3 linked regions of the Azospirillum brasilense genome follow. The protein of the gene in region 1 interacts with the protein of each later gene in a pairwise test. Links are inferred from orthologs where the notes say so. Each region holds a gene or a part of one and is shown in the gene's direction. Other genes may lie near its edges. The genes, in order: ptsN, AMK58_RS24265 and trkA.

What was found.
Region 2: the proteins of ptsN (region 1) and AMK58_RS24265 interact in binary tests that used the Escherichia coli proteins (3 or more experiments, as listed by UniProt). The link is inferred for Azospirillum brasilense from one-to-one orthologs.
Region 3: the proteins of ptsN (region 1) and trkA interact in binary tests that used the Escherichia coli proteins (3 or more experiments, as listed by UniProt). The link is inferred for Azospirillum brasilense from one-to-one orthologs.

What each region holds. Positions count from the first base shown.
Region 1 is NZ_CP012915.1:1,616,199-1,625,634, reverse strand. What follows is about bases 1,018-3,936. They hold ptsN (PTS IIA-like nitrogen regulatory protein PtsN), read left to right. Parts: upstream 1,018-2,207; coding sequence 2,208-2,666; downstream 2,667-3,936. Other genes in these bases: AMK58_RS21060 (aspartate kinase), read left to right, coding at 3,745-3,936; ubiG (bifunctional 2-polyprenyl-6-hydroxyphenol methylase/3-demethylubiquinol 3-O-methyltransferase UbiG), read right to left, coding at 2,827-3,588; hpf (ribosome hibernation-promoting factor, HPF/YfiA family), read left to right, coding at 1,577-2,173; rpoN (RNA polymerase factor sigma-54), read left to right, coding at 1,018-1,453. In the rest of the region: more of rpoN, read left to right, coding at 1-1,017; more of AMK58_RS21060, read left to right, coding at 3,937-4,980; AMK58_RS21055 (NAD(P)H-dependent flavin oxidoreductase), read left to right, coding at 5,006-6,127; ptsP (phosphoenolpyruvate--protein phosphotransferase), read left to right, coding at 6,129-8,429; AMK58_RS21045 (helix-turn-helix domain-containing protein), read left to right, coding at 8,647-9,436. UniProt on the Escherichia coli protein: Seems to have a role in regulating nitrogen assimilation.
Region 2 is NZ_CP012916.1:662,661-672,500, reverse strand. What follows is about bases 2,922-6,244. They hold AMK58_RS24265 (sensor histidine kinase), read left to right. Parts: upstream 2,922-3,314; coding sequence 3,315-6,044; downstream 6,045-6,244. Other genes in these bases: AMK58_RS24260 (response regulator), read left to right, coding at 6,041-6,244; AMK58_RS24270 (K(+)-transporting ATPase subunit C), read left to right, coding at 2,922-3,227. Also shown: potassium-transporting ATPase subunit KdpA, read left to right, coding at 1-465; potassium-transporting ATPase subunit KdpB, read left to right, coding at 479-2,608; more of AMK58_RS24270, read left to right, coding at 2,619-2,921; more of AMK58_RS24260, read left to right, coding at 6,245-6,739; AMK58_RS24255 (TerC family protein), read left to right, coding at 6,909-7,562; AMK58_RS31800 (adenylate/guanylate cyclase domain-containing protein), read right to left, coding at 7,607-9,307; AMK58_RS24245 (Crp/Fnr family transcriptional regulator), read left to right, coding at 9,465-9,840. UniProt on the Escherichia coli protein: Member of the two-component regulatory system KdpD/KdpE involved in the regulation of the kdp operon. KdpD may function as a membrane-associated protein kinase that phosphorylates KdpE in response to environmental signals.
Region 3 is NZ_CP012915.1:838,705-848,148, reverse strand. The notes cover bases 4,373-7,299. They hold trkA (Trk system potassium transporter TrkA), read left to right. Parts: upstream 4,373-5,111; coding sequence 5,112-6,488; downstream 6,489-7,299. Other genes in these bases: AMK58_RS17595 (D-amino-acid transaminase), read left to right, coding at 6,531-7,299; AMK58_RS17605 (hypothetical protein), read left to right, coding at 4,580-4,888. In the rest of the region: ntrC (nitrogen regulation protein NR(I)), read left to right, coding at 1-376; AMK58_RS17615 (sensor histidine kinase NtrY-like), read left to right, coding at 563-2,884; nitrogen assimilation response regulator NtrX, read left to right, coding at 2,874-4,274; more of AMK58_RS17595, read left to right, coding at 7,300-7,394; AMK58_RS17590 (HAD family hydrolase), read left to right, coding at 7,391-8,089; RNA chaperone Hfq, read left to right, coding at 8,185-8,433; GTPase HflX, read left to right, coding at 8,486-9,444. UniProt on the Escherichia coli protein: Part of the constitutive potassium transport systems TrkG and TrkH. May regulate the transport activity of TrkG and TrkH systems. Binds to NAD(+) and NADH.

The sequences.
Region 1 (9,436 bases):
GATCGAGCAGAACCCTTTGCTGGAGCGCGACGGCGGTCCCGGCGAGGGCGGCGGCGAATCCGGGGGCGACGGTGCCGGTGACGGCGGGGGCGAGCCCGGAGCGGTGGACCTTGCCGCGCCGGAGGAGCGCCAGCCGCCGATGACCGACGGGCGCACCCGCGACACGGTGGAGATGACGTCGTCGGAGACGATGGGGTCGGCCTCCGACGCGCCGCTCGACACCGATTTCGAGAATGTCTATTCCGACGACCGTTTCTCCGACGGGACGGACGGCTCCAGCGACGTCTACGGCTCCTGGCAGGAGCGCGGCGGCCGCGGCGGCTTCGAGGACGACGAGTCCAACCTGGAAGCCACGCTGACCGGCCAGAAGAGCCTGCGCGACCATCTGACCGAGCAGTTGAAGATCGACCTGCCGGACCTCGGCGACCAGCTCATCGGTCTGGCGCTGATCGACATGCTGGACGAGGCCGGCTGGATCACCGGGCTGGAGGTCGAGAGCCTCGCGGGGCAGCTCGGCTGCGCGCCGGAGCGGGTGGAACGGGTGCTCGCCGCCTGCCAGCGCTTCGACCCGCCGGGCATCTTCGCGCGGTCGTTGAAGGAATGTCTGGCGATCCAGCTGCGCGAGAAGAACCGCTTCGACCCGGCGATGGAGGCCCTGCTCGACCATCTGGAGCTGCTGGCGGCGCGCAACCTGCCGGCGCTGATGAAGGTCTGCGGCGTGGACGCCGAGGACGTCGCCGACATGGTGGCGGAGATCCGCAAGCTGAACCCCAAGCCGGCGCTCAGCTTCGACCACACGCCGGCCCAGCTCGTCACCCCCGACATCCTGATGCGCGCCAACCCGGGCGGCGGCTGGCTGATCGACCTGAACCCGGACACGTTGCCGCGGGTGCTGGTCAACCACCGTTATTTCGCGCGCATCTCCGGCACCGCCCGCAACAAGGCGGACAAGGAATACATCACCGAGCGCTTCCAATCGGCCAACTGGCTGGTCAAGTCGCTGCACCAGCGCGCCACCACGATTTTGAAGGTGGCCAGCGAGATCATCCGGCAGCAGGACGCCTTTTTCATCCACGGCGTCTCGCATTTGAAGCCGCTGATCCTGCGCGACATCGCCGAGGCGATCGGCATGCACGAGAGCACGGTCAGCCGTGTCACAACCAACAAGTTCATGGCGACGCCGCGCGGCGTGTTCGAGCTGAAATATTTCTTCACCTCCGCCATCCAGGGGGCCGACGGGCAGGCCGCCCACTCGGCGGAGGCCGTGCGCTACCGCATCAAGGCGATGATCGACGCCGAGAAGCCGGACGACGTGTTGTCGGACGATAAAATCGTCGAAATCCTTCGTGGTGAAGGGATCGACATTGCGCGCCGGACGGTCGCGAAGTATCGTGAAGCGATGCGCATTCCGTCATCGGTGCAGCGACGCCGTGCCAAGATGTCACGCATGTAACCGGGCCGGGAGGGGGTCGTCCTTGATTGACAGCCCATACCGCCGTCACTATGGTCCCCGTCCGCACGTGGCGGCCTTCCGTCGTCCTATGTCTATCGCGGACCAGATTGGAAACATCCCAAAATGCAACTGACCGTCAAAGGCAAGCAGCTTGACGTTGGCGACGCTCTGCGCACCCACGTCGCGGACAGCCTGAACACCATCGTCGGCAAGTATTTCAACAAGCCGATCGAGGCCAACGTCGTCCTGACGCGCGAAGCGCATCTGTTCAAGGCCGACATTCAGGTCCATGTCGGTCGTGGGATCGTCCTTCAGAGTGCGTCCGACGCCACCGAGCCGTATCCCGCCTTCGACACCGCGTGCGAGAAGCTGGCCAAGCGCCTGCGCCGCTACAAGCGCCGCCTGCGCGACCACCACAGCGTCGAAGCCCCCGCGCAGGAAGCCTTCCCGGCCCGCTACCAGATCCTGGAAGCGGAGAAGGACGAGGCCCATGTGGAGAGCGAAGAGGCCGCTGCCGAAGAGGCGCAGCCCATCGTGATCGCCGAGATGGAAACCAACATCGCGACCCTGGCGGTCAGCGAGGCGGTGATGCGCATGGAACTCGCCGACGCTCCGGCCCTGATGTTCCGCAACGGCGCCCATGGCCGCCTGAACCTGGTCTACCGCCGCGCCGATGGCAACATCGGTTGGGTGGACCCGGCGGAGAAGGCCGGCGCCTGAGTCCGGTTTCCGTTCCAACCACACCCAAAGCGTCATGCTCGATCTCATCACGCCGCACGCCATTCTTCCGAACCTGAAGGCCGGCAGCAAAAAGCAGGCCCTGCAGGACTTGGCGCGCAAGGCGTCCGAGCTGACCGGCCAGCACGAACGGGCGATCTTCGACGTCCTTCTGGAGCGCGAGCGGTTGGGCACAACCGGCGTGGGGCATGGCATCGCCATCCCGCACGGCAAGCTGCCCAACCTCGACCGCGTCCACGGCGTCTTCGCCCGGCTGGAGCGGCCCATCGACTTCGATGCGATCGATGAGCAGCCGGTCGATCTGATTTTCCTGCTGTTGGCTCCGGACCATGCCGGCGCCGACCATCTGAAGGCGTTGGCCCGCGTGTCACGCCTGCTGCGCGACCAGTCCATGTGCGAGAAGCTGCGCGGTTCGGACTCGGCGGACGCGATCTACGCGCTGCTGACCCAGCACGAAGCCAGCCACGCCGCATAAGACGCGTTTCCTGCGAACACAAAAAAACGGGAGAGCCATGGGCTCTCCCGTTTTTTTGTTGTGCGGCTCGCGATGTCATCGCCTCTTCAGCCAGCACCCGCGCCATCACCGGCGACGCGTACGTATGTACGCCCGTACGCGCCGCCGGTGCTCTGTACGTTCAGGCCCGCTCCGCCCAGCCCATGTAATTCACGTCGAGATCACGCGGGTTCAGCCGGAACTCGTCGGACAGCGGGTTGTAGGTGATGCCGGTCAGGTCGCGGATCGCCAGCCCCTCGGCGCGCACGGCGGCGGCCAGTTCGCCGGGGCGCAGGAACTGGCGCCAGTTGTGGGTGCCGCGGGGCAGCCAGCGCAGGATGTACTCCGCCCCGACGATGGCCAGCGCGAAGGATTTCGGCGTGCGGTTCAGCGTCGCCAGGAACAGCGCGCCGCCCGGCGCCGTCAGCGCCGCGCAGGACTTCACGAACAGCGGCACGTCGGCGACATGCTCGATCACCTCCATCGCCAGGACGGCGTCGAAGCGCTCGCCGCTGGCCGCCAGCGCCTCGGCGGTGGTGGCGCGGTAGTCGACGGGGGTGCCGGTTTCCGCGGCGTGGGCGGCGGCGGTGCGGATGTTGCGCTCCGCCGCGTCCACGCCGACCACGGTGGCGCCCATGCGGGCGACGGGCTCCGCCAGCAGGCCGCCGCCGCAGCCGATGTCGACGATGCGCAGGCCCTTCAGCGGCTCCGTCGCCAGCGGGTCGCGGCCGAAGCGGCGGCACAGCGTGTCGCGGATGTAGGCCAGCCGCAGCGGGTTCAGCCGGTGCAGGGGCCGGAACTTGCCGGTGGGGTCCCACCATTCCGCGGCGATGGCCGAAAAGCGGGCGATGTCCTGGGGGTCGACAGTGCCTGCGGTGCCTGCGGTTCCGGCGGTCGCGGTCATGAAAGAAATCCCGTATGCTTGGATTGCGAGAACAATTGCGGGGCGAACTTGCCTCGCTGTGAGCGACAGAGTATGGATACGCCGCCCCGCGCCGGCAACGGTAGAGCGGGGGCGCGGACTGCCGGCTTATGTGCCGGCCCAGACATGGTGTGAGGTATGGCGCGGATCGTCCTCAAGTTCGGCGGCACGTCGGTCGGCGACATCGACCGCATCAAGAACGTGGCCCGAAAGGTCGAGCAGGAAGTCAAGGCGGGGCATCAGGTCGCCGTCGTCGTGTCGGCGATGTCCGGCGTGACCAACCAGCTCGTGAAATACTGCAACGACATCGACAAGCTGCACGACGCGCGCGAGTACGACGCCATCGTCGCTTCGGGCGAGCAGGTGACCTCCGGTCTCCTCGCCATCGCGCTGCAGTCGCTCGGCATCCAGGCGCGGTCCTGGCTCGGCTGGCAGATTCCCATCTACAGCGACGAGACGCACGGCAAGGCGCGCATCGTGTCCATCGACACGGCGGAGCTGGACAAGCGGATGAACACCGGCGAGGTCGCCGTGATCGCCGGTTTCCAGGGCGTGACCGAGAGCGGGCGCATCACCACGCTGGGCCGCGGCGGCTCCGACACCTCGGCGGTCGCCTTGGCGGCGGCGCTGAAGGCCGACCGCTGCGACATCTACACCGATGTGGACGGCGTCTACACCACCGACCCGCGAATCGTCACCAAGGCGCGCAAGCTCTCCAAGATCACCTACGAGGAGATGCTGGAGCTGGCGTCGCAGGGGGCGAAGGTCCTGCAGACCCGCTCGGTCGAGATGGCGATGAACCACCGCGTGCGCGTGCAGGTTCTGTCGAGCTTCGAGGAGGCCGCCGGCAGCGCGCTTCCCGGTACCCTTGTTGTTGACGAGGACGAGATCGTGGAAAAGGAAGTTGTGAGCGGCATCGCCTACAGCCGCGACGAGGCGAAGATCACCCTCATCGGCGTCGCCGACCGTCCGGGCGTGGCGGCCAGCATCTTCGGTCCGCTGACCGACGCCGCCGTCAATGTCGACATGATCGTCCAGAACGTGTCGGAAGACGGCAAGTCCACCGACATGACCTTCACGGTCGGCAAGGCCGACATCGCCCGCGCCGTCAAGGTGCTGGAGGACGCCCAGGCCGAGCTGAACTACAAGCGCATCGTTTCCGACGCCAACGTGGTGAAGGTGTCGGTGATCGGTGTCGGCATGCGCAGCCACGCCGGCGTCGCGCAGCGCATGTTCAAGGCGCTGGCCGACAAGGGCATCAACATCCAGGTCATCTCCACCTCCGAGATCAAGATCTCCGTCCTGATCGCCGAGGAGTATGCGGAGCTGGCGCTGCGCGCGCTGCACACCGCCTACGGGCTGGACGCGGCCTGAGCCGGGTGAAGGGGGAGGGGCGGCGATGACCGACGCCAAGTCCGACGCGGTCGCCGGCGCCCGACTCGATGGGTTGTGGGCGCGCGGCTGCGCCTTCCTCGGCACGCGCACCGCCATCATGGGCGGTGCGATGAGCTGGGTGTCGGAGCGTCACCTCGTCTCCGCCATCTCCAACGCCGGGGGCTTCGGCGTTCTGGCCTGCGGCTCAATGCCGCCGGACCTGCTGGCGGCGGAAATCGCCGCCACGCGGACGCTGACCGCGAAGCCCTTCGGCGTCAACCTCATCAACATGCACCCGGACCTCGATCGTCTGATCGACGTCTGCCGGGAGCTGGCGGTGAGCCATGTGGTGATCGCCGGGGGCTTCCCCAGCGGCGCCACCATCAAGCGGATCAAGGACGGCGGCGCCCGCGCCATGGCTTTCGCCCCGACGCTGGTCAGCGGCCGGCGGATGGTCAAGATCGGCATCGACGCGCTGGTGATCGAGGGCACGGAGGCCGGCGGCCACATCGGCCCCGTCTCCACCACCGTCCTGGCGCAGGAGATCCTGCCCGACCTGCGCGAGGTCCCGGTCTTCGTGGCCGGCGGCATCGGGCGCGGCGAGGCCATCCTGTCCTATCTGGAGCAGGGGGCGGCGGGCGTGCAGATCGGCACCCGCTTCGTCTGCGCCACCGAATCCATCGCGCACCCGCGCTTCAAGCAGGTCTTCATCAAGGCCTCGGCGCGCGACGCCCAGGCGTCGGTGCAGATCGACCCGCGTTTCCCGGTGATCCCGGTGCGGGCGCTGACCAACGCCGGGTCCAAGCGCTTCATGGAGCTTCAACGCGAGGTCATCGCCCGCGTGGACCGCGGCGAGACGACGCGCGACGCCGGCATCCTGGAGATCGAGCATTTCTGGGCCGGCGCGCTGCGCCGCGCGGTGATCGACGGTGACGTGGAGAGCGGGTCGCTGATGGCCGGGCAGAGCGTCGGGCTGGTCACGCGCGAGCAGCCGGTGGCCGAGATCATCGGCGACCTGATCGTCCAGGCCGAAGCGGCGCTGGCCGCGCGCTGGCCATCGTCCTCGGACCGATCGCCCGAAGAAGGCGAGCCGCCGGTCATCGGTCAATCGGCCGCCGGTCAATCGGCGATCCTGGGGGCGGCGTGAGATGAATGGCGTCGTGGGCGACATCCCCGCCGGTTCGCCGGGCTTCGACGGCGCCGCCTCGCGCCGTCTGCTGGCGCGGCTGCGCGACGTCATGGCGGGCTCCGGCTCCGGCCAGGAGCGGCTGGACAAGATCGTCACCCTGATCGGCATGGAGATGGGGGCGGACGTCTGCTCCTGCTACGTCATGCGGGCGGGCGAGGTGCTGGAGCTGTTCTCCACGCTCGGCCTGAACCAGGACGCCGTGCACAACACCCGCCTGCGCGTGGGCGAGGGCATCGTCGGCGACATCGCCGGCCACGCGCGGCCCATCGCGCTGGACAACGCGCCGTCGCACCCCAGCTTCGCCTACCGCCCGGAAACGGGGGAGGACCCGTTCCTGTCGCTGGCCGGCGTGCCGATCCTGCGCGGCGGCAAGGTCCGCGGCGTCCTGGTCATCCAGCACAAGGACCGCCGCCGCTACACCGAGGTCGAGGTCGAGACGCTCCAGACCATCGCCATGGTGGTGGCCGAGCTGGTCGCCCAGGGCGAGCTGGTCAACCCGCAGGAGGTCGCCTCCACCGGCGACCCGGCGCTGCTGCCGGCGCGCCTGTCGGGCACCTCGCTGGCCAGCGGCCTGGCGATGGGGCTTGCGGTGATCCACCGCCCGCAGCTGACCATCCGCCAGATGGTCTCCGAGGACGCCGAGAGCGAGCTGGCGCGGCTGAACGCCGCCATCGCCACCATGCACAGCGCCATCGACGACCTGCTGAACGCGGCGGCGCTGGCGGGCTTGAGCGAACCCAAGGACATCCTGGAAACCTACCGCATGTTCGCGGAGGACCGCGGGTGGCTGTCGCGCATCCGCGAGGCGATCCGCATGGGCCTGACGGCGGAAGGTGCCGTGCAGCAGGTGCAGAACGACACCCGCGCCCGCATGAGCCACCTGACGGACCCCTACATCCGCGAACGTCTGCTCGACCTGGAGGACCTGACCAACCGGCTGCTCCAGCACCTCGCCGGGCGCAAGTCGGAGGCCGACGGCGGCACCCTGCCGGAGGACATCGTCCTGGTCGCGCGGTCGATGGGGCCGGCGGAGCTTCTCGACTACGACCAGCGCCGCCTGCGCGGCGTGATCCTGGAGGAGGGCTCGCCGTCCAGCCACGTCTGCATCGTGGCCCGCGCGCTGAACATCCCGGTGGTGCAGGCGCCCGACGCGCTGAACCGGATCGAGCCGCTGGACCCGGTGATCGTCGACGGCGACCACGGGCAGGCCTTCGTCCGCCCGGCCGAGGACATCCAGATGGCCTTCGCCGAGGCCGTGGCCCTGCGCGCCCGCAAGGAGCAGATGTACGAGGCGATCCGCGCGCTGCCCTCGTTGACGCGGGACGGCGTGCCGATCTCCATCCAGCTCAACTGCGGCCTGCTGATCGACCTGCCGCACCTGAAGGCCAGCGGGGCGGAGGGGATCGGCCTCTACCGCACCGAAATCCCCTTCATGGTGCGCTCGACCTACCCGGACGTCCACGCGCAGACCGACCTCTATTCGCGCATCCTCGACCAGACCGACGACAAGCCGGTGGTCTTCCGCACGCTCGACGTCGGCGGCGACAAGATGCTGCCCTACATCGCGGCCAGCGAAGGCGAGGAGAATCCGGCGCTCGGCTGGCGGGCCATCCGCATCGGGCTGGACCACCCGTCGCTGCTGCGCCAGCAGCTGCGCGCCCTGCTGCGGGCGTCCGCCGGGCGCCCGCTGTCGGTGATGTTCCCGATGATCGCCGAGGTGGCGGAGTTCGACGCCGCCCGCCGCCTGCTCGACCTTGAGATCAACCGGCTGAAGGTTCAGGGCGGCGAGCCGCCCAGCCGCGTGCGCGTCGGCACGATGATCGAGGTGCCGGCGCTGCTCTGGCAATTGCCCGCCCTGCTGCCGCGGGTGGATTTCCTGTCGGTCGGCTCCAACGACCTGACCCAGTACATCTTCGCCAGCGACCGCGGCAACCCGCGCACCTCCGGGCGCTACGACCCGCTGTCGCCGGCCATGCTCAGCCTGCTGCGGCGGCTGGTCGAGGCCTGCGGCGACGCCAACGTCCCGGTCAGCATTTGCGGCGAGATGGCCGGCCGGCCGCTCGACGCCATGGCGCTGATCGGCATCGGATTCCGCACCCTGTCGATGTCCCCGCCCTCGGTCGGGCCGGTGAAGACGATGCTGCGCTCGCTCGACGTGGCGGTGCTGCGCCAATACATGAACGGGCTCTACCTGCGCGGCGACCACAGCCTGCGCGACAAGCTGCGCAGTTTCGCCAAGGACCACGGCGTCATCATCTGAGGCCACGCCCGAACTGGCGCCCAAGGCCGCTTCGTCCACCCTGGAACCACATCCGGTGCCGACGTTCGCCACGGCGGCGTTTTGTTACAGCGGTTCGGGCGAAGGGCGTATACAAGATGGCAGGATCACGGTCATTCCCGGTTGCGCCGACCCCTCGGCTGGCGTACCCATGCCGGGGGTGCGACCATAAGTCATCCGAGGCGACGGTACGGTTGAGATGATGGGCAAGCGCAAGGTTTTCGGCTCCTACGACCCCGCGCAGGACGGCCCGGCGCAGTCCGGCCCCAGCGTGTCCGACACCCTGCGCGAGACGCGCGAGAGCCTCGGCTACGACCTGCGCGAGGTGGCGACGATGCTGCGCATCCGTTACCCCTACCTGCAGGCCATCGAGGCGGGCCGGTTCGAGGACCTGCCGGGCACCACCTACGCCGCCGGCTTCCTGCGCTCCTACGCGGAATGCCTGGGGCTCGACCCGGACACCATCCTCACCCGCTACAAGGACGAGGCGGCGGGCCGCACGCGCAGCCAGCAGCTCTATTTCCCGACCCCGGTGCCGGAAGGCCGCATCCCCGGCGGCACGGTTCTGCTCGGCACGATGGTGCTGGCGGGCATCGTCTATGGCGGCTGGTACTATCTGTCGGCGACCGACCGTTCGATGGTCGATCTGGTCCCGACCCTGCCCGACCGGCTGGTCTCGCTGCTCGACACGCTGCCCTTCAACGCCAGCCAGAATGGTGGCGGGCAAACCGCGTCGGTTCCGGGTCCCGCCGAATCGCCCGCCGCCCCGGCGTCCGTCCCGACCGTGATGGCGGAGGCTCCGCCCGCTCCCGTGTCCGCTCCGCCCGCGGCCGGTGGCGCGTCCACGGCGGTGCCCGCCCCTTCGGCACCAACTCCGGCCGTTCCGACCCCGACCGTCCAGGCGCCGACCGCACAGGCTCCGGCGGCTCCAGCGAAGCCCGCCCCGGCCCCTGCGGCGGTGGTCGCCCAGCCGGCGCCGGCCGCGCCCG
Region 2 (9,840 bases), on another replicon or contig:
GCGAAGGAGGTCAAGATGACCATGCTCGCCGTGCTCTGCCTGCCCTTGATGATGCTGGGCGGCACCGCCTTCGCCGTGGTGCTGGACACCGGCCTCGCCTCGCTCGCCAACGCCGGCCCGCACGGCTTCTCGGAAGCGCTCTACGCCTACGTCTCGGCGGCGGCCAACAACGGCAGCGCCTTTGGCGGGCTGTCGGGCAACACGCTCTGGTACAACCTGACGCTCGCCGCCGGCATGCTGGTGGGCCGCTTCCTGGTCATCGTACCGATGCTGGCGGTTGCCGGTTCGCTCGCCGCCAAGACCCGCAGCGCGGCCTCGGCCGGCACCTTCCCGACCCATGGCGGCCTGTTCGTCGGGCTGCTGGCCGGCGTCATCCTGATCGTCGGCGGCCTGACCTTCTTCCCGGCGCTCGCCCTCGGCCCGGTGGCCGAGCATCTGGCGATGCGCGCCGGCCTCCTCTTCTGACCGGGGACCTTCCATGGACACCCATTCGAAAACCGCCACCCGGACTCCGGCCTCCACGCTGCTGGACCCGGCGATCCTCCTGCCCGCCGTCGCCGGATCCTTCCGCAAGCTCGACCCGCGGCTGATGGCCCGCAACCCGGTGATGTTCTGCGTGGAGGTGGTGGCGGCGCTGACCACGCTGCTGTTCCTGCGCGATCTCCTGACTGGCGCCGGGGGCATCGGCTTCTCCCTGCAGATCGTGCTGTGGCTGTGGTTCACCCTGCTCTTCGCCAACTTCGCGGAGGCGGTGGCGGAGGGCCGCGGCAAGGCCCAGGCGGCCAGCCTGCGCCGCACCCGCACCGAGACCACCGCCAAGCGGCTGGCGGGCGAGGGTTGGGAGAGCGTTCCGGCCACCGCCCTCAAGCCCGGCGACCTCGTTCTGGTGGAGGCCGGCGACCTCATCCCCTCCGACGGCGAGGTGGTGGAGGGCGTGGCCAGCGTCAACGAGGCGGCGATCACCGGCGAATCCGCCCCGGTCGTCCGTGAATCCGGTGGTGACCGCTCCGCGGTGACCGGCGGCACGCAGGTGATTTCCGACTGGATCAAGGTGCGGATCACCGCGGCCCAGGGCAACACCTTCCTCGACCGCATGATCGGGCTGGTCGAGGGCGCGCAGCGGCAGAAGACGCCCAACGAGATCGCGCTGAACATCCTGCTGGCCGGCATGACGGTCATCTTCGTCATCGCCGTGGCGACCATCCCCAGCTTCGCCGCCTACGCCGGCGGGTCGGTCGGGGTGCTGGTCCTTGCGGCGCTGTTCGTCACGCTGATCCCGACCACCATCGGCGCGCTGCTGTCGGCCATCGGCATCGCCGGCATGGACCGGCTGGTCCGCTTCAACGTGCTGGCCATGTCGGGCCGGGCCGTGGAGGCGGCGGGCGACGTGGACACGCTGCTGCTCGACAAGACCGGCACCATCACGCTGGGCAACCGTCAGGCGGCGGAGTTCCTGCCGATCTCCGGCGTGGCCGACCGCGACCTCGCCGACGCCGCCCAGCTCGCCTCGCTGGCCGACGAGACGCCGGAGGGCCGCTCCATCACCGTCCTGGCGAAGGAAAAATACGGCATCCGCGCCCGCGACATGGGCGGGCTGCACGCCCGCTTCGTGCCCTTCACCGCCCAGACGCGGCTGAGCGGCATCGACAGCGACGGCGTGACCATCCGCAAGGGCGCGGTGGACGCCGTGCTGGCCCATGTGCGGACCCTCGGGCAGGGAATCGCCAACCAGGGCAACACCGTTACCGGCAACACGGTGATCGGGCTGCGCCCCGATCCCGCCCTGGAGGCTGCGGTGCGCGAGGTGCAGGCCATCGCGGAGCGCGTCGCCAAGTCCGGCGGCACGCCGCTGGCCGTCGCCCGCGACGGCCGGCTGCTCGGCGTCATCCACCTGAAGGACATCGTCAAGGGCGGCATCCGGGAGCGCTTCGCGGCGCTGCGCAAGATGGGCATCAAGACGGTGATGATCACCGGCGACAACGCCATGACCGCCGCCGCGATCGCGGCGGAGGCCGGGGTGGACGACTTCCTCGCCCAGGCGACGCCGGAGATGAAGCTGCAATTGATCCGCGACGAGCAGGCGCGGGGCAAGCTGGTCGCCATGTGCGGCGACGGCACCAACGACGCCCCGGCGCTGGCCCAGGCCGACGTCGGCGTGGCGATGAACACCGGCACCGTCGCCGCCCGCGAGGCCGGCAACATGGTCGATCTGGACAGCGACCCGACCAAGCTGATCGAGATCGTGGAGATCGGCAAGCAGCTGCTGATGACCCGCGGCGCCCTGACCACCTTCTCCATCGCCAACGACGTGGCGAAGTATTTCGCCATCATCCCCGCCATGTTCCTGGCCTTCTACCCGCAGCTTGGCGCCCTGAACGTGATGGGGCTGGCCAGCCCGGAGAGCGCCATCCTGTCGGCGATCATCTTCAACGCGCTGATCATCGTCGCGCTGATCCCGCTGGCGCTGCGCGGCGTCGCCTACCGCGCGGTGGGTGCGGCGCGGCTGCTGCGCCGGAACCTGCTGATCTACGGGCTGGGCGGCCTGATCGTGCCCTTCGTCGGGATCAAGCTGATCGACCTGCTCGTCACTGCCATCGGACTCGTGTGAGGACCCCGCCATGATCAAGGAACTGCGTCCCGCCCTCGTCATGGTCGCCGCGCTGACCGTGGTGACCGGGCTGATCTACCCGCTGGCCGTCACCGGCATCGCCCAGGCCGTCTTCCCGCATCAGGCCAACGGCAGCCTGATCGAGCGGAACGGGACGGTCGTCGGCTCCGCCCTGATCGGCCAGGGCTTCACCGGGGAGGGCTATTTCCACGGGCGGCCCTCGGCCACGCTGGGGCCGGACCCGGCCGACCCGTCGAAGAGCGTGCCGGCGCCTTACAACGCCGCGGCCTCCGGCGGCTCCAACCTCGGCCCGACGTCCCAGGCGCTGGCCGACCGGGTGCGGGAGGAGACGGAGCGGCTGAAGGCCGAGAATCCCAACGCCCCGGTGCCGGTCGAGCTGGTGACCAGCTCGGCCAGCGGCCTCGACCCGCACCTGTCGCCCGCCGCCGCCGATTTCCAGGTCCCCCGAATCGCCCGCGCCCGCGGCCTGTCGGAGGCCCAGGTCCGCGCCCTGGTCACCATGAACACCGAACAGTCCCCGCTGGGACCGCTGGGGGAGCCGGTGGTCAACGTGCTGCGGCTCAATCTCGCTCTCGACGCCGCCACGGCGACGCATTAGCTGAAGGTCAACAGGCGGCCCCGTCCGTTCCCCCGCGCGGGCGGGGGAGGGGCGGGGCCGCCGATCCGTTCCGAAAGCCGTCACCCGATGCCGAACGATCGAACCGCCACCACGGCCCGGCCTTCGCCCGAAGCGCTCCTGCGCGAAGCGGCGCGGGAGGGGCGCGGGCGGCTGAAGCTGTTCCTGGGTGCGGCCCCCGGCGTCGGCAAAACCTACGAAATGCTGCTGACCGCCCAGGCCAAGCGGCGCGACGGGGCGGACGTGGTGGTCGGCGTGGTCGAAACCCACGGCCGGCGCGAGACCGAGGCGCTGATCGCCGGGCTGGAGGTCATCCCCCGCCGCAAGGTTGAGTACAAGGGCCGCCGGCTCGACGAGATGGACCTCGACGCCATCCTCGTCCGCCGCCCGGCCATCGTGCTGGTGGACGAGCTGGCCCACACCAACGCCCCCGGCAGCCGCCACGCCAAGCGCTACCTCGATGTCGAGGAGATCCTCGCCGCCGGGATCGACGTCTACACGACGATGAACATCCAGCATGTGGAGAGCCTGAACGACGTCGTCGCCCGGATCACCCGCGTCCGCGTGCGCGAGACGGTGCCGGATTCCATCCTCGACCGCGCCGACGACATCGAGGTCATCGACATCACGCCGGACGACCTGATCCAGCGGCTGAAGGATGGCAAGGTCTATGTCCCGCGCACCGCCGAGCGGGCGATCCGCCATTACTTCTCCCCCGGCAACCTGACGGCGCTTCGCGAGCTGGCGTTGCGCCGCACGGCCCAGCGGGTGGACGAGCAATTGCTCACCCACATGCAGGCCCACGCCATCGCCGGCCCCTGGGCGGCGGGGGAGCGGCTGCTGGTCTGCGTGAACGAGGACCCGGCCTGCGCCGCCGTCGTCCGCTACGCCCGCCGTCAGGCGGAGCGGCTGCGCGCCCATTGGACCGCGCTGCACGTCGAGACTCCGCGCAGCCTGCGCCTGAGCGAGGCCGAGCGGGACCGCATCGCCGACGCGCTGCGCCTGGTCGAGAAGCTGGGCGGCGAGGCGGTGACCATCCCCGGCGGCGACGTCGCCGGCACGGTGGTCGAGTATGCGCGGACCAACAACGTCGCCCACATCGTGATCGCCAAGTCCCATCGCGGCCCCTGGGCGGAGCTGCTGCGCAGCTCCATCGCCTTCCGGCTGATCCGGCAGGCCGGGGGCATCAGCGTCCATGTCATCGCCGACGACGCCGAGGAGCCGATCCCGCCCAAGACCGTGCGCACCGCGGCCCCCCGGCGCCCGGCGCTGTCCTGGTGGCCCTACGCCGCCGCCACCGGCTATGTCGCGCTGGCGCTGGGCGTCGGGGAAGTGCTTCAGCAGATGCTCGATGTCAGCAACGTCGCGCTGGTCTTCCTGACGGCGGTGCTGAGCAGCGCGGTGACCGGCGGGCTGGGGCCGTCGCTCTACGCCTGCGTCGCCAGCATCCTGGCCTTCAACTACTTCTTCCTCAACCCGCTCTACACCTTCTCCATCGCCGATCCGGAGAACATCGTCGCGCTGTTCTTCTTCGCGGTGGTCGCGGTGATCGCCAGCAACCTGACCGCCCGCGTGCGCGCCCAGGCCGTCACCGCCCGGCTGCGCGCCAAGACGACGGAGGATCTCTACGGTTTCAGCCGCAAGCTGGCCGGGGTGGTCACCATGGACGATCTGCTGTGGGCGACCGCCCACCAGATCGCGGCAATGCTGAAGGTGCATGTGGTCCTGTTGCTGCCCGACGGCGGCACCGTGTCCGTCCGCGCCGGCTACCCGCCGGAGGACGAGCTGCGCGAGGCCGACCTAGCCGCCGCCGTCTGGGCCTGGGAGAACAACCGGCCCGCCGGGCGCGGCTCGGACACGCTGCCCGGCGCCAAGTGGCTGTTCCTTCCCCTGCGCACCGGGCGCGGCCCGGTCGGGGTGGTCGGCATCGACACCGACACCGCCCGCACCGGCAAGCCCGGCGCCCTGCTGACCCCGGACCAGCGCCGGCTGCTCGACGCTCTGACCGATCAGGCAGCACTCGCCATCGAGCGGGTCACCCTGGCGGAGGATGTGGACCGCGCCCGTCTGGCCGCCGAGACGGAGCGGCTGCGCTCGGCCCTGCTCACCTCGATCTCCCATGACCTGCGCACGCCGCTGGCCTCCATCCTGGGGTCGGCGACCAGCCTGACCGCCTACGGCGCCGGGATGGACGAGGCGTCGCGCCGCGACCTCGCCGCCACCATCCAGGAGGAGGCGGAGCGGCTGAACCGCTTCATCGCCAACCTGCTGGACATGACGCGGCTGGAATCGGGGGCGATCCGCCCGCGCACCGGACCGGTCGATCTGGCCGAGACGGTGGGCAGCGCGCTGGGGCGGGCGGGCCGCATCCTGGCCGGGCACCGGGTGGACGTCGATTTGGCCGCCGACCTGCCGATGCTGGACGCGGACGACGTGCTGTTCGAACAGGTTCTCTTCAATCTGCTGGACAACGCGGCCAAATACGCGCCAACAGGCTCGCTGATCCAGGTCGGGGCGTCGCGGGAGGGCGGTCGGGTGCGCATCGAGGTGCGGGACGAGGGCGACGGCATCCCGGCGGCGGATGTCGAGCGCATCTTCGACAAGTTCTACCGCGTCCAGGCCCAGGACCGGCAGCGTGCCGGGACCGGACTGGGGCTGGCAATCTGCCGCGGCTTCGTCGAGGCGATGGGCGGCACCATCGCCGCCGGCAACCGCAAGGACCGCTCCGGCGCCGTCTTCACCCTGACCATGCCCGCCGCCGCCGCCCTGCCCAGCCTTGAGGAAGAGGTGACGCCATGAGGTCGGACACCCTGCCGTTGCGCGTCCTGGTGGTGGACGACGAGCCGCCGATCCGCCGCTTCCTGCGCACCACTCTGTCCGCCCAGGGCTACGACATCGCGGAGGCGGAGGATGGCGCGGGCGCGCTGGAGGCGGTGCGGCGGCGCCCGCCGGACCTGCTGGTGCTCGACCTCGGCCTGCCGGGCATCGGCGGGCTGGAGGTGATCCGCCGTCTGCGCGCCGATGGGGTGGCCGCCCCGATCATCGTCCTGTCCAGCCGCGCCGACGAGGCGGGCAAGGTGGAGGCGCTCGACCTCGGCGCCGACGACTATGTGACCAAGCCCTTCGGGATGGATGAACTGCTCGCCCGCATCCGCGCCGCCCTGCGCCACCGCCTGCAGCAGCAGGGGGAGCGCCCGTTGTTCCGCAGTGGCGACCTCGCCGTCGATCTGGTCCGGCGCATCGTGACCGTCCGTGGCGCCGAGGTGAAGCTGTCGCCCCGCGAATACGACCTGCTGCGCCTGCTCGTCGCCCATGCCGGCAAGGTGCTGACCCACCGCTTCATCCTGAAGGAGGTCTGGGGTGCGGACACCGACGTGCAGTATCTGCGCATCTACATCCGCCAGCTCCGCCAGAAGATCGAGGCGGAGCCGGAGCGCCCCTCGCACATCCTGACCGAGACCGGCGTCGGCTACCGGCTGCGCGCGTCGGACTGATCCCGCCCCATACCCGTTGCAACCCACCGCTGCACGCCAAACCTGCTGCGCCGTGGTTGGATTCGTGCGACAGAACCCCCAGGGCCGCTGTTTCAAGCGCAAGCCCCAACAAAAAAGATGACCGCACACCACAATTGAGCCCAACCGAAGCCTTCGAAGAGATTTTCATATGGAAAGCGTCGATCTCTGGTCGCAGCTCACCGCCCTCGGGCAGGTGGTCGCCATCGACCTCGTTCTGGCCGGCGACAACGCCATCGTCGTCGGCATGGCCGCCGCCGCCGTTCCCAAGGAGCAGCGCCGCAAGGTGATCGTCTGGGGCATCGGCGCCGCCATCATCCTGCGCATCGCCTTCGCCCTGATCACCACCCAACTCCTCGCCATCATCGGGCTGACGCTCGCCGGCGGCGTGCTGCTGCTGTGGGTCTGCTGGAAGATGTACCGCGAGCTGCGCTCCCACGGCGAGGACGAGGTGACGCCCGACGAGGCGCTGGCCGCGAACGGCTCCGGGGACGCCGCGGTCGGTGCTGCGGTGGCGACGACCACCTTCGGCGCGGCGGTCTGGCAGATCGTGGTGGCGGACGTGTCGATGTCGCTCGACAACGTTCTGGCCGTGGCCGGCGCCGCCAAGGACCATCCGACCGTCCTGGTCATCGGCCTGCTGCTCTCCGTCGTCCTGATGGGCGCCGCGGCCAACATGATCGCCCACATCCTGCACAAGCACCGCTGGATCGGCTGGATCGGCCTTGCCATCATCACCTACGTGGCGCTCGACATGATCTGGCGCGGCGGCAACGAGGTCCTGGCCCAGGCCCATCTGCTTTGATGAGCCGAAAAAAAACCCCCGCCGCTCCGGCGGGGGTTTTTTCTTCAGGCGCCAGTACCCTCCAGCAGCCCCCGCAAATCCTCCTGGCGCTGGACCGTCCGCACCCCCAGCGTGCCGTCGCGGCCCCGGATCGCCACCTCCCGGCGCTCCAGATGCTCCAGCCGCCGGAGCCCCGCCAACTCGGCGGCCGCGTCGGAAAAGACCACGGTGGCGCCCAGCGTCTTGGTCATCTCCTCCAGCCTCGCGGCGACGTTGCCGGTGTCGCCGATGAATTGCAGCGACCCGTCCTCCGAACAGGCCACCGCCCCGACCACGGCGAGGCCGGAATGCACCCCGGCCCCGAAGGCCAAGGGCTGGTCCAACTCCTCCGCAAGGTCGCGGCTCAGAAGCTCGATGTCGCGCCACAGATCGGCGGTGGCGCGCAGCGCGCTGGCCGCCGCCGCCGCGGGGTCCTCCTCGTTGGCGAACATGCCCATCACCCCGTCACCGGCGATGGCGATGACGTAGCCGCCGTGCTTGCGGATCGCGTCGGTGACCACCTGGACGTAGCGGGTGACGATGAACAGGGCGTCGAAGGGCAGCCGCTCCGCCGCCAGCGAGGTCGATCCCCGCAAATCCACGAACAGCGCGGTGATCGCCAGCTCGCGCCCGCTGTCCATGGGGGCGGAGACGGCGAAGGTGCGGCCGTTGTCCCGCGCCGACAGCAGCGGCGTCACCGACAGCGGCGCCACCGGGCGGAGCTGGCAGGCCAGCCGGACGGCGCGCGGCGCCTTCATCCGCTCCAGCACCGCCCGTTCCGTGGCGTTGGGCGGCGGCAGGGCGTCCACCCCCTCGGTCACCCGGATGCGGCAGGTGGAGCAGCGCCCCCGCCCGCCGCACAGCGCGGTGTGCGGGACGCCGTTGGCGCGGCTGGCCTCCAGCACCGAGGTCCCGCGCGGAACGGTGACCGAGCGCCCGCCGGGATAGGCGATGCGCACCGGGCTGGTCGCCCGCGCCCGCCAGTTGCGGTATTGCCGCATCCCCAGCGTGCCGACCAGCAGCAGGACGTAGGTGTTGAACACGCCGCCGCTGATCGCGGCCAGCGCGGCGCGGTTCTCCGCCTCCGGCGTGCCGGGGGCGGGCGGGCGGAACTGCTCCAGATAGGTGGGGTCGGCGGCGTCCCGGCGCTCGGCGTCCCAGCCGGCGTTGACGATCCCGGCCAGCGCCAGCAGCGGCAGCAGCATGGCGAAGGCGCCGAGCAGCGCGGCGCGGCGCCGGTACCAGGGCTTCGTCATCAGCCAGCCCCGCACCCCGATGCAGCCATGGATCCAGACGATGACCAGCAGCAGGAGCTGGCGCCACAACAGGGTTTCCGGCGCGGTGATCCAGTAGAGGACGATCGCGCGGGGGTAGGTCAGCGGGTCGTTGTAGAGGTCGTCCGACAGCATCCCGGCCATGCCGTGGGAGATCAGCAGGAGCGGGATGCACAGCCCCAGCCCCAGTTGCCACGCCTCCCCGGCGGGCATGCGCAGGTGGCGGCGCCGGTACAGCGCCCAGAGACCCAGCCCGGCGTGGGTGATGAAGGAGCCGGCGAGCAGCGCCTGCCCCGGCGGCGTGTCCCAGACCCACAGCAGCGTGCGCCGCGCCACCTCCATCCCCGGCAGCAGCAGCAGCCCGGCGGCGTGGGCGAGGAAATGGGTGATGACGAAGGTGAAGAGCGTCAGGCCGGTGAACAGGCGCAACGGGCGTTCGATCCGGCGTTTCATGAACGGTTCCGGGTCATGGACGGGACCGGGCGGCGGAGGGGACGGTCGTCATGTCGGTCAGCGGGCTCGGCTTCTGCGTGGCGTCCCTTGGCATCCTATGAGATCATCCCGCGCCATGCCACAGCCCGACACCCATTCCCCTCCATGAGGCCCGTTCATGAGGCGCCGGACCGAAACGTTGGCCGGGGCGGCGCTGTTCCGCTCGCTGTCCCCCGACGAACTGCGGGCGCTGGAGGACCGTTGCCTCTGGCGCCGGGTGGAGGCCGGGCAATGGATCATCGATTTCGAGGATGAGGGGACCGACGTCTTCGTCGTCGCCGCCGGTCTGGTCCGGGTGACGATCCGCGCGATCTCCGGGCGGACGGTGATCCTGCGCGACATCCCCGCCGGGGAGTTCTTCGGGGAGCTGGCGGCCATCGACGGCAAGGCCCGCTCCGCCGGCATCGTCGCCGTGACCAACGCCACGGTCGCCTGCATGCCCGCCGCGCTGTTCCGCGACTGCATCCACCGCCACCCCGACGTCTGCGACCAGG
Region 3 (9,444 bases), 780 kb from region 1 along the record:
GCGCGAGCTGGAAAACCTCGTCCGCCGCCTCGCCGCGCTCTATTCGCAAGAGGTCATTGGGCTCGACGTGGTGGAGGCGGAGCTTGCCGATACCACCCCCGCTGCCCAACCGGTGGAGGAACCGCAGGGCGAGGGCCTGTCCGCCGCCGTGGAGCGCCATCTCAAGGATTATTTCGCCGCGCACAAGGACGGCATGCCGTCGAACGGACTGTACGACCGGGTGCTCCGCGAGGTGGAGCGGCCGCTGATCTCGCTCAGCCTCTCGGCGACGCGGGGCAACCAGATCAAGGCGGCGCAACTCCTCGGGCTCAACCGCAACACATTGCGCAAGAAGATCCGCGACCTCGACATCCAGGTGGTGCGCGGGCTGAAGTGATCCGGCGCCGGGCGGTTCGGCCCGGCGTCGCTACCAGCCCACAGCGTGTTGTTTTTGCGACAGGCTTTTGGCACCTCTGCCGTTCGCGATGCTCCTTAGGGACTGTGCGAAAGGCAGAGGGGTTGCCGCTTGGCAGGACGGCAACAGCTCGTGTATCATTCTGGCAACAGACTGGTTGCCGGATTGATGTCGCCCACACCCCCTGAAACCGTCACGCCGCTTTGGCAGCAGTTCCTTCGCTGGGCAGCCCGTGTCGGGCTGGCGAAGCGGCTTGCCTTTGCGCTGTCCTTGGCGGCCTTGGTGGCGGGCTTTGCAACCTATACGGCGCTGACGGAGAGCGCGCCCTTCGGGGAAACCAACCCGCGCACCGTCACATGGCTGCTGACCCTCGATCTGGCGCTGCTGCTCCTGCTTGGCGTGCTGATCGCGCGGCGGATCGTCTATCTGTGGATCGGGCGGCGGCGTGGCCTCGCCGGGTCGCAGATGCATGTGCGGCTGGTCGCGGTGTTCAGCCTGCTCGCCGTCGCACCGGCCATCATCATGGCCATTTTCTCCACGGTCTTCTTCTATGTCGGCGTGCAGTCCTGGTTCAGCGAGCGGGTGCGCACGGCGGTGAACGAATCGCTGGCCGTCGCCAGCGCCTATCTGCACGAGCACCAGCAGAACATCCGCGCCGACGCGCTCGCCATGGCGAACGACCTGAACCAGGAGGCGGCGCGCCTCGCCAGCGACCCCGAGCGGTTCGAGCAGGTGGTCGCCACCCAGGCGATGCTGCGCGCGCTGTCGGAGGCCATCGTCTTCAACGGAACGACGGGTGCCATCGTCGCGCGTTCCGGCTACACCTTCGCGCTGGAGTTCGACCCGATCCCCGACGACAAGCTCGCCACCGCCCGCCGCGGCGAGGTGGCGATGATCGTCAGCGAGAACGACGACCGCGTGCGCGCGCTGGTCCGGCTCGACCGCTTCGCCGACACCTATCTCTATGTCGGCCGCATGGTCGAGCCGCGCGTGCTGTCGCACATGGCCTCGGCGGAAGGGGCGGTGCGGGAGTTCGGTGCGCTGGAAAGCCAGCGCGGCAGCCTGCAGATCACCTTCACCCTGATCTTCCTGGTCGTCGCCCTGCTGCTTCTGCTGGCGGCGGTGTGGGCGGGGTTGATCTTCGCGACGCGGCTGGCGCGTCCGATCAGCGCCCTGATCGGTGCGGCGGAGCGGGTGCGCGCCGGCGACCTGACCGTCCGGGTGACCGAACCGCCCGGCGAGGACGAGCTTGGCCTGCTGTCGCGCGCCTTCAACCGCATGACGACGGAGATCGAAAGCCAGCGGCACGAGCTTCTCTCGGCCAACCGCCTGATCGACGAGCGCCGCCGCTTCACCGAGACCGTGCTGGGTGGCGTGTCGGCGGGCGTGATCGGGTTGGACGCGGAGGGGCGCATCACCCTTCCCAACTTCTCGGCCGCGCGCCTTCTCGGCGTCGAGGACGCGGAAAGCCTGATCGGGATGAGGCTGGCCGAGCTGTCCCCCGAGATGGGGGAACTTCTCGACCACGCGCCGGGCCGTCCGGGCCGGGTGGTGCAGGACCAGATCCAGATCCGCCGCCCCGGCACGACGCCGCTGACCCTGCTCGTCCGCATCTCCACCGAGGGGCGGGGCAGCGGGGAGATCCGCGGCTACGTCGTGACCTTCGACGACATCACCGAGCTGGTCTCCGCCCAGCGCAAGGCGGCCTGGGCCGACGTCGCCCGCCGCATCGCCCACGAGATCAAGAATCCACTGACGCCGATCCAGCTCTCCGCCGAACGGCTGCGCCGCAAGTACCTGAAGGAGATCACCAGCGACACCGAGGTCTTCACCATGTGCACGGACACCATCGTCCGGCAGGTGGACGACATCCGGCGCATGGTGGACGAGTTCTCGGCCTTCGCGCGCATGCCTCAGCCGGTGATGAAGCCCTGCAACCTCAACGACCTCGTCCGGCAGGCGGTCTTCCTGCAGTCCAGTGCGCACGCTGGGAAGATCAAGTTTGACATGGCATTGCCCCAGGGGCCGCTGACCGTGCCCTGCGACAGCCGCCAGATCAGCCAGGCGTTGACCAACCTGCTGCAGAACGCCGCGGACGCCATCGAAGGGCGCCCGCCGCCCGCCGAAGGCACGGAACTGCCGCCCGGCCATGTCGCCATCCGGGTCGAGGCCGATGCCGAGCGCATCGCCATGATCATCGAGGACAACGGCAAGGGCTTGCCGACCGAGGAACGCGACCGGCTGACCGAACCCTACGTGACGACGCGCGCGAAAGGCACGGGACTGGGGCTGGCAATCGTCAAGAAGATCATGGAGGACCACGGCGGCGTGCTGACCCTGGAGGACCGCGAAGGCGGCGGGGCGCGCGTCGGGCTGGTCATCCCCAACACATCCACCAGCTCCGGCACGGCCGCGGGCGACGCCCCCGGCGGCGTTGGCACGCCGGCGGAGACCGGTGAAGAGAAGAGGCACGCAGCCCATGGCGCATGACATTCTGATCGTCGACGACGAAGCGGACATCCGGATGCTGATCGCCGGCATCCTGAACGACGAAGGCATGAAGACGCGCGAGGCCGCCGACGCCGATCAGGCGTTCGCCCAGGTCTCCGCGCGCCGTCCGAGCCTCGTGGTTCTGGACATCTGGCTGCAGGGCAGCCGGCTGGACGGGCTTCAGATCCTCGAACAGCTGATGCGCGACCACCGGAACCTGCCGGTCATCATGATCTCGGGCCACGGCAACATCGAAACCGCCGTCTCGGCCATCAAGATCGGCGCTTACGACTTCATCGAGAAGCCCTTCAAGGCCGACCGGCTGCTGCTGATGGTGGACCGCGCCATCGAGGCGGCCCGGCTGAAGCGTGAGAACGAAGAGTTGAAGCTGCGCGCCGGCGGCGAGGTGGAACTGATTGGCCGTTCCACCGCCGTCAACCACGTCCGCCAGAGCATCGAGAAGGTGGCGCCCACCGGCAGCCGCGTCCTCGTCACCGGCCCCGCCGGCTCCGGCAAGGAGGTGGTGGCCCGGCTGATCCACGCGCGGTCGCGCCGCGCCGGTGGTCCCTTCGTCGGGCTGAACTGTGCCACCATGCGTCCTGACCGGCTGGAAATGGAGTTGTTCGGCACGGAGGCCGGGGTGGACGGCGGTGGCCGTAAGATCGGCACCTTCGAGCAGGCGCACGGCGGCACGCTGCTGCTCGACGAGGTGGCCGACATGCCGTTGGAAACCCAGGGCAAGATCGTCCGCGCCCTGCAGGAGCAGGTGTTCGAGCGGGTCGGCGGCGGTCACCGGGTCGAGGTGGACGTGCGCGTCATCGCCACCTCCAACCGCGACCTCCAGGCGGAGATCGACCAGGGCCGCTTCCGCCAGGACCTGTTCTATCGTTTGGCCGTCGTGCCGATCCGCGTGCCGTCGCTGGCCGAGCGGCGCGAGGACATCCCGCTGCTGGCCCGCCACTTCATGCAGCGCTCGGCCGAGGCCGCCGGTCTGCCGGCCCGCGAGTTCGGCGAGGATGCCATGGCCGCGCTGCAGGCCTATGACTGGCCGGGCAACGTGCGCCAGCTGCGCAACGTGGTGGATTGGCTGCTCATCATGGCGCAGGGCGATCCCAAGGAACCGATCCGCGCCGACCAGCTGCCGCCGGAAATCGGCGCCATCACCCCCACGGTCCTGAAATGGGACAAGGGCGGCGAGATCATGGGTCTGCCGCTCCGCGAGGCGCGCGAGGTGTTCGAGCGTGAGTATCTGCTGGCCCAGGTGACGCGCTTCGGCGGCAACATCTCCCGCACCGCCTCCTTCGTCGGGATGGAGCGTTCCGCCTTGCACCGGAAGCTGAAATCGCTCGGCGTGCACGGCAGCGAGAAGGGCAAGCTGTTCGTCGAATAAATTCGCTCCACAACGCCAAGAGTCCGTCGCTTACCTCGATCCTGAAGCAGGCTTCCCAAGCATGTCCGCGATAGCGGACGGCTTGCGAAGCATTTACAATTTGTGCCCTTCGGGCCGTCATCCCGGCGAAGGCAGGAATTCAGGGAGTCGACATTCATAAATACCATTGTATTTATATATTTAATGAAATCTCAAGTAACAGTTTTTACTGTTGATCGCATCAAATTGCCTAAATAAAAATATTTTTTGTGAGTGCTCATAAAAAAGAACGCAATGTCTTTCTTTTGTGATGGAGGAATTCCAAAATGGCGACCACGGCTATCTTGACCGTCAATTATACGGATAACCAGCTTGTTGCTTACTTGAACGGGGCGCAGGTTTACAACAGGATCGGGGGCGGCGAAGCGATCAATGAGCAGGTTGTGCTGACCGGCAATCTCCAGGCCGGCGTGAACCAGCTTCTCCTGGTCTGTGTGAATTTCGGTGGACCGGCCCACGCCCAGGGGTCGGTCAACATCAACGGCCGGTCCCAGGACTTCAACTTCGACACCCGCAGGGACGACGCGCCGCAGGGCATCGTCACGCAGTTCTATTACGCGATCGACAACAGCTGACCGGCGTGCCGGCACACGGCTCTTCGTCTCGCGCGCAGAGCCGGGGTGGGTGACGGGGCGGTCCCCCGTCACCCTCTTGCACACCCTCGCCAATGCCCGCGCCAATATCAGCGAGGCCAGGCGTATTTTCCTTCGCAAACATAGAGTTGGTGCGTCCTCGCGCGAGATGATAAGGTCTTCGGCCTGAGTGCCTGGAAAATGGGCGGGGAAGGGTGCAAAGGCCGTGAAGGTCATCGTTTGCGGAGCCGGGCAGGTCGGCTCGAACATCGCGCGCTATCTGGCGTCCGAGGGCAACAACGTCACGGTGATCGACCATTCGCCGGAGCTCATCCAGCGGATCAGCGACACGCTCGACGTGCAGGCCATGGTCGGCCACGCTTCGCACCCTGACGTTCTGGAGGCGGCGGGGGCGGGTGAGACCGACATGATCATCGCGGTCACCCAGATCGACGAGATCAACATGGTCGCCTGCGAAGTCGCCCACGCCCTGTTCAAGGTGCCGACCAAGATCGCCCGTGTGCGCAATCAAAGCTATCTGAAGCCGATCTGGGCGGACCTGTTCAGCCGCGACCACATGCCGATCGATGTCATCATCTCGCCGGAAATCGCGGTGGCGCGGGCCATCGCCCGCCGACTCCAGGTGCCGGGCGCCTTCGACATGATCCCGCTGGCGGACGGCAAGGTCCGTGTGGTCGGCGTTCTGTGCACCGAAACCTGCCCGGTGCTGCACACGCCGCTGCGCCAGTTGACCGGCCTGTTTCCCGACCTGGGTCTGGAGGTGGTGGCGATCATCCGCAACGACCGCTCCTTCATCCCCGGCGGTGACGACCAGATGCTGCCCGGCGACGAGGTCTATTTCGCCTGCGACAACCGCCACCTCAACCGCGCCATGTCCGCCTTCGGACACGAGGAGGTGGAGGCCCGCCGCATCATCATCCTGGGCGGCGGCAACATCGGGCTGTGCCTGGCGGAGGAGCTGGAGGCGAAATACCCTCACGTCACCGCCCGCATCATCGAGATGAACCGCAGCCGCGCGCAGTATGTGGCGCAGCGCCTGTCGCGCACCATGGTGCTGCATGGCGACGGGCTGGACCCGGAGATTCTGGAGGAAGCCAACGTCCGCGCCACCGAGACGGTGGTCGCCGTGACCAACGACGACGAGGGCAACATCCTGTCCTCGCTGCTCGCCAAGCGGCACGGGGCAAAGCGCGCCATCACGCTGATAAACAAGGCGTCCTACACCTCTCTGGTGTCGCCGCTGGGGATCGACGCGGTGGTCAGCCCGCGCGCCATCACCGTGTCGAACATCCTCCAGCACGTCCGCCGCGGCCGCATTCGCGCGGTGCACAGCCTGCGCGACGGCTTCGCCGAAGTTATCGAGGCGGAGGCGCTGGAAACCTCCGCGGTGGTGAACACGCCGCTGCGTGAGGTGAAGCTGCCCTCCGGGGTCATCGTCGGCGCCATCGTGCGCGGCGACGAGGTCATCGTCCCGCGACCGGCTACGGTGATCCGTCCGAAGGACCGGGTCGTCATCCTCGCCACCGCCGGTCAGGTGAAAAAGGTGGAGAAGATGTTCGCCGTCCGGCTTGAATTCTTCTGATCGCCTCACGTATCGTTTTTGGCACCAACAAAAAGAACCTCCATGGCTCGATGGGCATACGTCAACGGCCGTTACCTGCCGCACCGGCAGGCAGCGGTTCATGTGGAAGACCGCGGCTTCCAGTTCGCCGACGGCGTCTATGAGGTGGTGACCCTCCTCGACGGGCGTTTCGCGGACATGGACGGCCATATGGAGCGTCTGGGCCGCAGCCTGTCGGAGCTGCGCATGGACTGGCCGGCGGCGCCGCGCGTCGTCACGATGATCGCCCGCGAACTGGTGCGGCGGAATGGCGTTCGCAACGGCTCGCTCTACATCCAGGTCACCCGCGGCGTCGCCCCGCGGGACTTCAAGTTCCCAGCGGATACCCCCGCGACGCTGGTGATGACCGTCAAGCGGGTCACCGCCTTCGCCAAGCCGGAGCAGCTTGAGAAGGGCGTGGCCGTGGTCACGGTGCCCGACATCCGCTGGGGCCGGCGCGACATCAAGACGGTCGGCCTCCTCGCCCCGGTGCTGGCCAAGCAGCAGGCCGCCGAATCGGGCGCCTACGAGGCGTGGCTGATCGATCCGGACGGCACGGTGACGGAGGGATCCTCCTCCAACGCCTGGATCGTGACGCAGGACGGCGTGCTGGTGACCCGGCCGCCGTCGCAGAAGATCCTCAACGGCATTACCCGTCTGTCGCTCCTGCGGCTGGCCGGCGAGCGCGGTATCCCGGTGGAGGAACGCAGCTTCACGGTGGAGGAGGCGCTCGCGGCCCGCGAGGCCTTTGTGTCCTCGGCCGGCACCTTCGCGCTGCCGGTGACCCGCATCGACGGCAAGCCGGTGGGTGAGGGCAGGCCGGGGCCGGTCACGCGGGCGCTGCGTCAGGCCTATCTCGATTACGTGGCCGCCGAGCTGCCGTCATGAGCGACGCCGCCGCCGTCATCGACCGTCTGCCCGTGCTGCCGCGCGCCGTCCTCTACGACTGGGACAACACGCTGGTCGACAACTGGGGCACCGTGCGCGCCGCGCTGAACCACGCGCTGGTCACCTTCGGCCATCCGGCCTGGACGGAGGAGGAGGCGCGTGAGCGCATCAAGCAGTCGCTGCGCGACAGCTTCCCCCGCATCTTTGGGGAGCGCTGGACCGACGCGCGTGACCTTTTCTACGCCTATTTCGAGGCGCATCACCTGGAGCATCTCCGGCCCCTGCCGGGCGCGGAATCCCTGCTGCGCGGCTTCGCCGAGCGCGGAATCTATCAGGCGGTGGTCTCGAACAAGACCGGCCGCTTCCTGCGGGCGGAGGCCGACGCGCTGGGCTGGACCGGCTATTTCGGTCGTCTGGTCGGCGCCCAGGACGCCGAATTCGACAAGCCGCACGGTGCGCCGGTGCTGATGGCGCTGGAACCGGCGAACATTTCGCCGGGCCCGGACGTCTGGTTCGTAGGGGACGCCGACATCGACATGGAATGTGCCCATGGCGTGGGAATGGTCCCGGTGCTAATAGGGGCGGGCGAGGGCAGCGGCTTCACCCGCTTCCCTCCGGCCCATCAGTACGACACGTGCCATGCATTGTTCGGGTTGGTGGGCAGCGGTGGTGACACCATATCGGATGACCAGTAGTCGAGACGGTTGCGACCAACCATAACCTTATCGCTGCAGGGGGCGGGCTTCCAACAAGGAGCCCCAAAAAACACTGAAGAAGGGGGCGACATAAAATGTCTGAAAAAAGCCAAAATGTGCAGGACGTGTTCCTCAATCACGTCCGCAAGAACAAGACTCCCGTGACCGTGTTCCTCGTGAACGGTGTTAAACTTCAGGGAATCATCACCTGGTTCGACAACTTCTCGGTACTGCTGCGGCGCGATGCGCATTCGCAGCTCGTCTACAAGCACGCCATCTCCACTGTGATGCCCGCGCATCCGATCCAACTTTTCGAGCCGCCCAAGGAAGGTGAAAACGTCTGATCTTCCGACCAATGGCAACGGCCGGACGCCTGATGCCTCCGGCCGCGCCATCGTGGTCCACCCCGTCCTCCGCAATGAGGCGGACGGGGTCCTGCGCCATCCCGAATCCTGCCTGGACGAGGCGGTGGGCCTCGCCCGCGCCATCGATCTGGAGGTCGTGCACGCCGAATGCGCGCGGGTGAACCGCCCGCAGCCTTCGATCCTTCTCGGGTCGGGGACGGTGGAGCATTTTGCCCAGATCGTGGAGGAGACGGAGGCATCCCTCGTCATCCTCGACCATGCGCTGTCGCCGGTGCAGCAGCGCAATCTGGAAAAGGCCCTCAAGGTCAAGGTCATCGACCGCACCGGCCTGATCCTGGAGATCTTCGGCGCCCGCGCCCGCACGCGCGAAGGCATGCTCCAGGTCGAGCTGGCCGCCCTGACCTACCAGAAATCGCGCCTCGTCCGCTCCTGGACCCACCTGGAACGCCAGCGCGGCGGCTTCGGCTTCCTCGGCGGCCCCGGTGAATCCCAGCTTGAGATGGACCGCCGCCTGATCGGCGACCGCATCGTCAAGATCAAGAAGGAGTTGGAGGAGGTCCGCCGCACCCGCGGCCTGCACCGCAAGGCCCGCGCCAAGGTGCCGTACCCGGTGGTGGCTCTGGTCGGCTACACCAACGCCGGCAAGTCGACGCTGTTCAACCGGCTGGCCAACGCCGATGTCTTTGCCAAGGACCTGCTGTTCGCCACGCTGGACCCGACGATGCGTCAGGTGACTCTTCCGTCCGGGCGCAAGGTGATCCTGTCGGACACGGTGGGCTTCATCTCCGACCTGCCGCACGGCCTCGTCGCCGCCTTCCGCGCCACGCTGGAGGAGGTGGACGCCGCCGACATCATCCTGCATGTCCGCGACGTGTCCCACCAGGACAGCGAGGCCCAGAAGGCCGACGTGCACGAGGTCATGAGCGACATGGGCATCGACCCGGACGCCGACGACCGCGTGATCGAGGTGCTGAACAAGATCGACGCGCT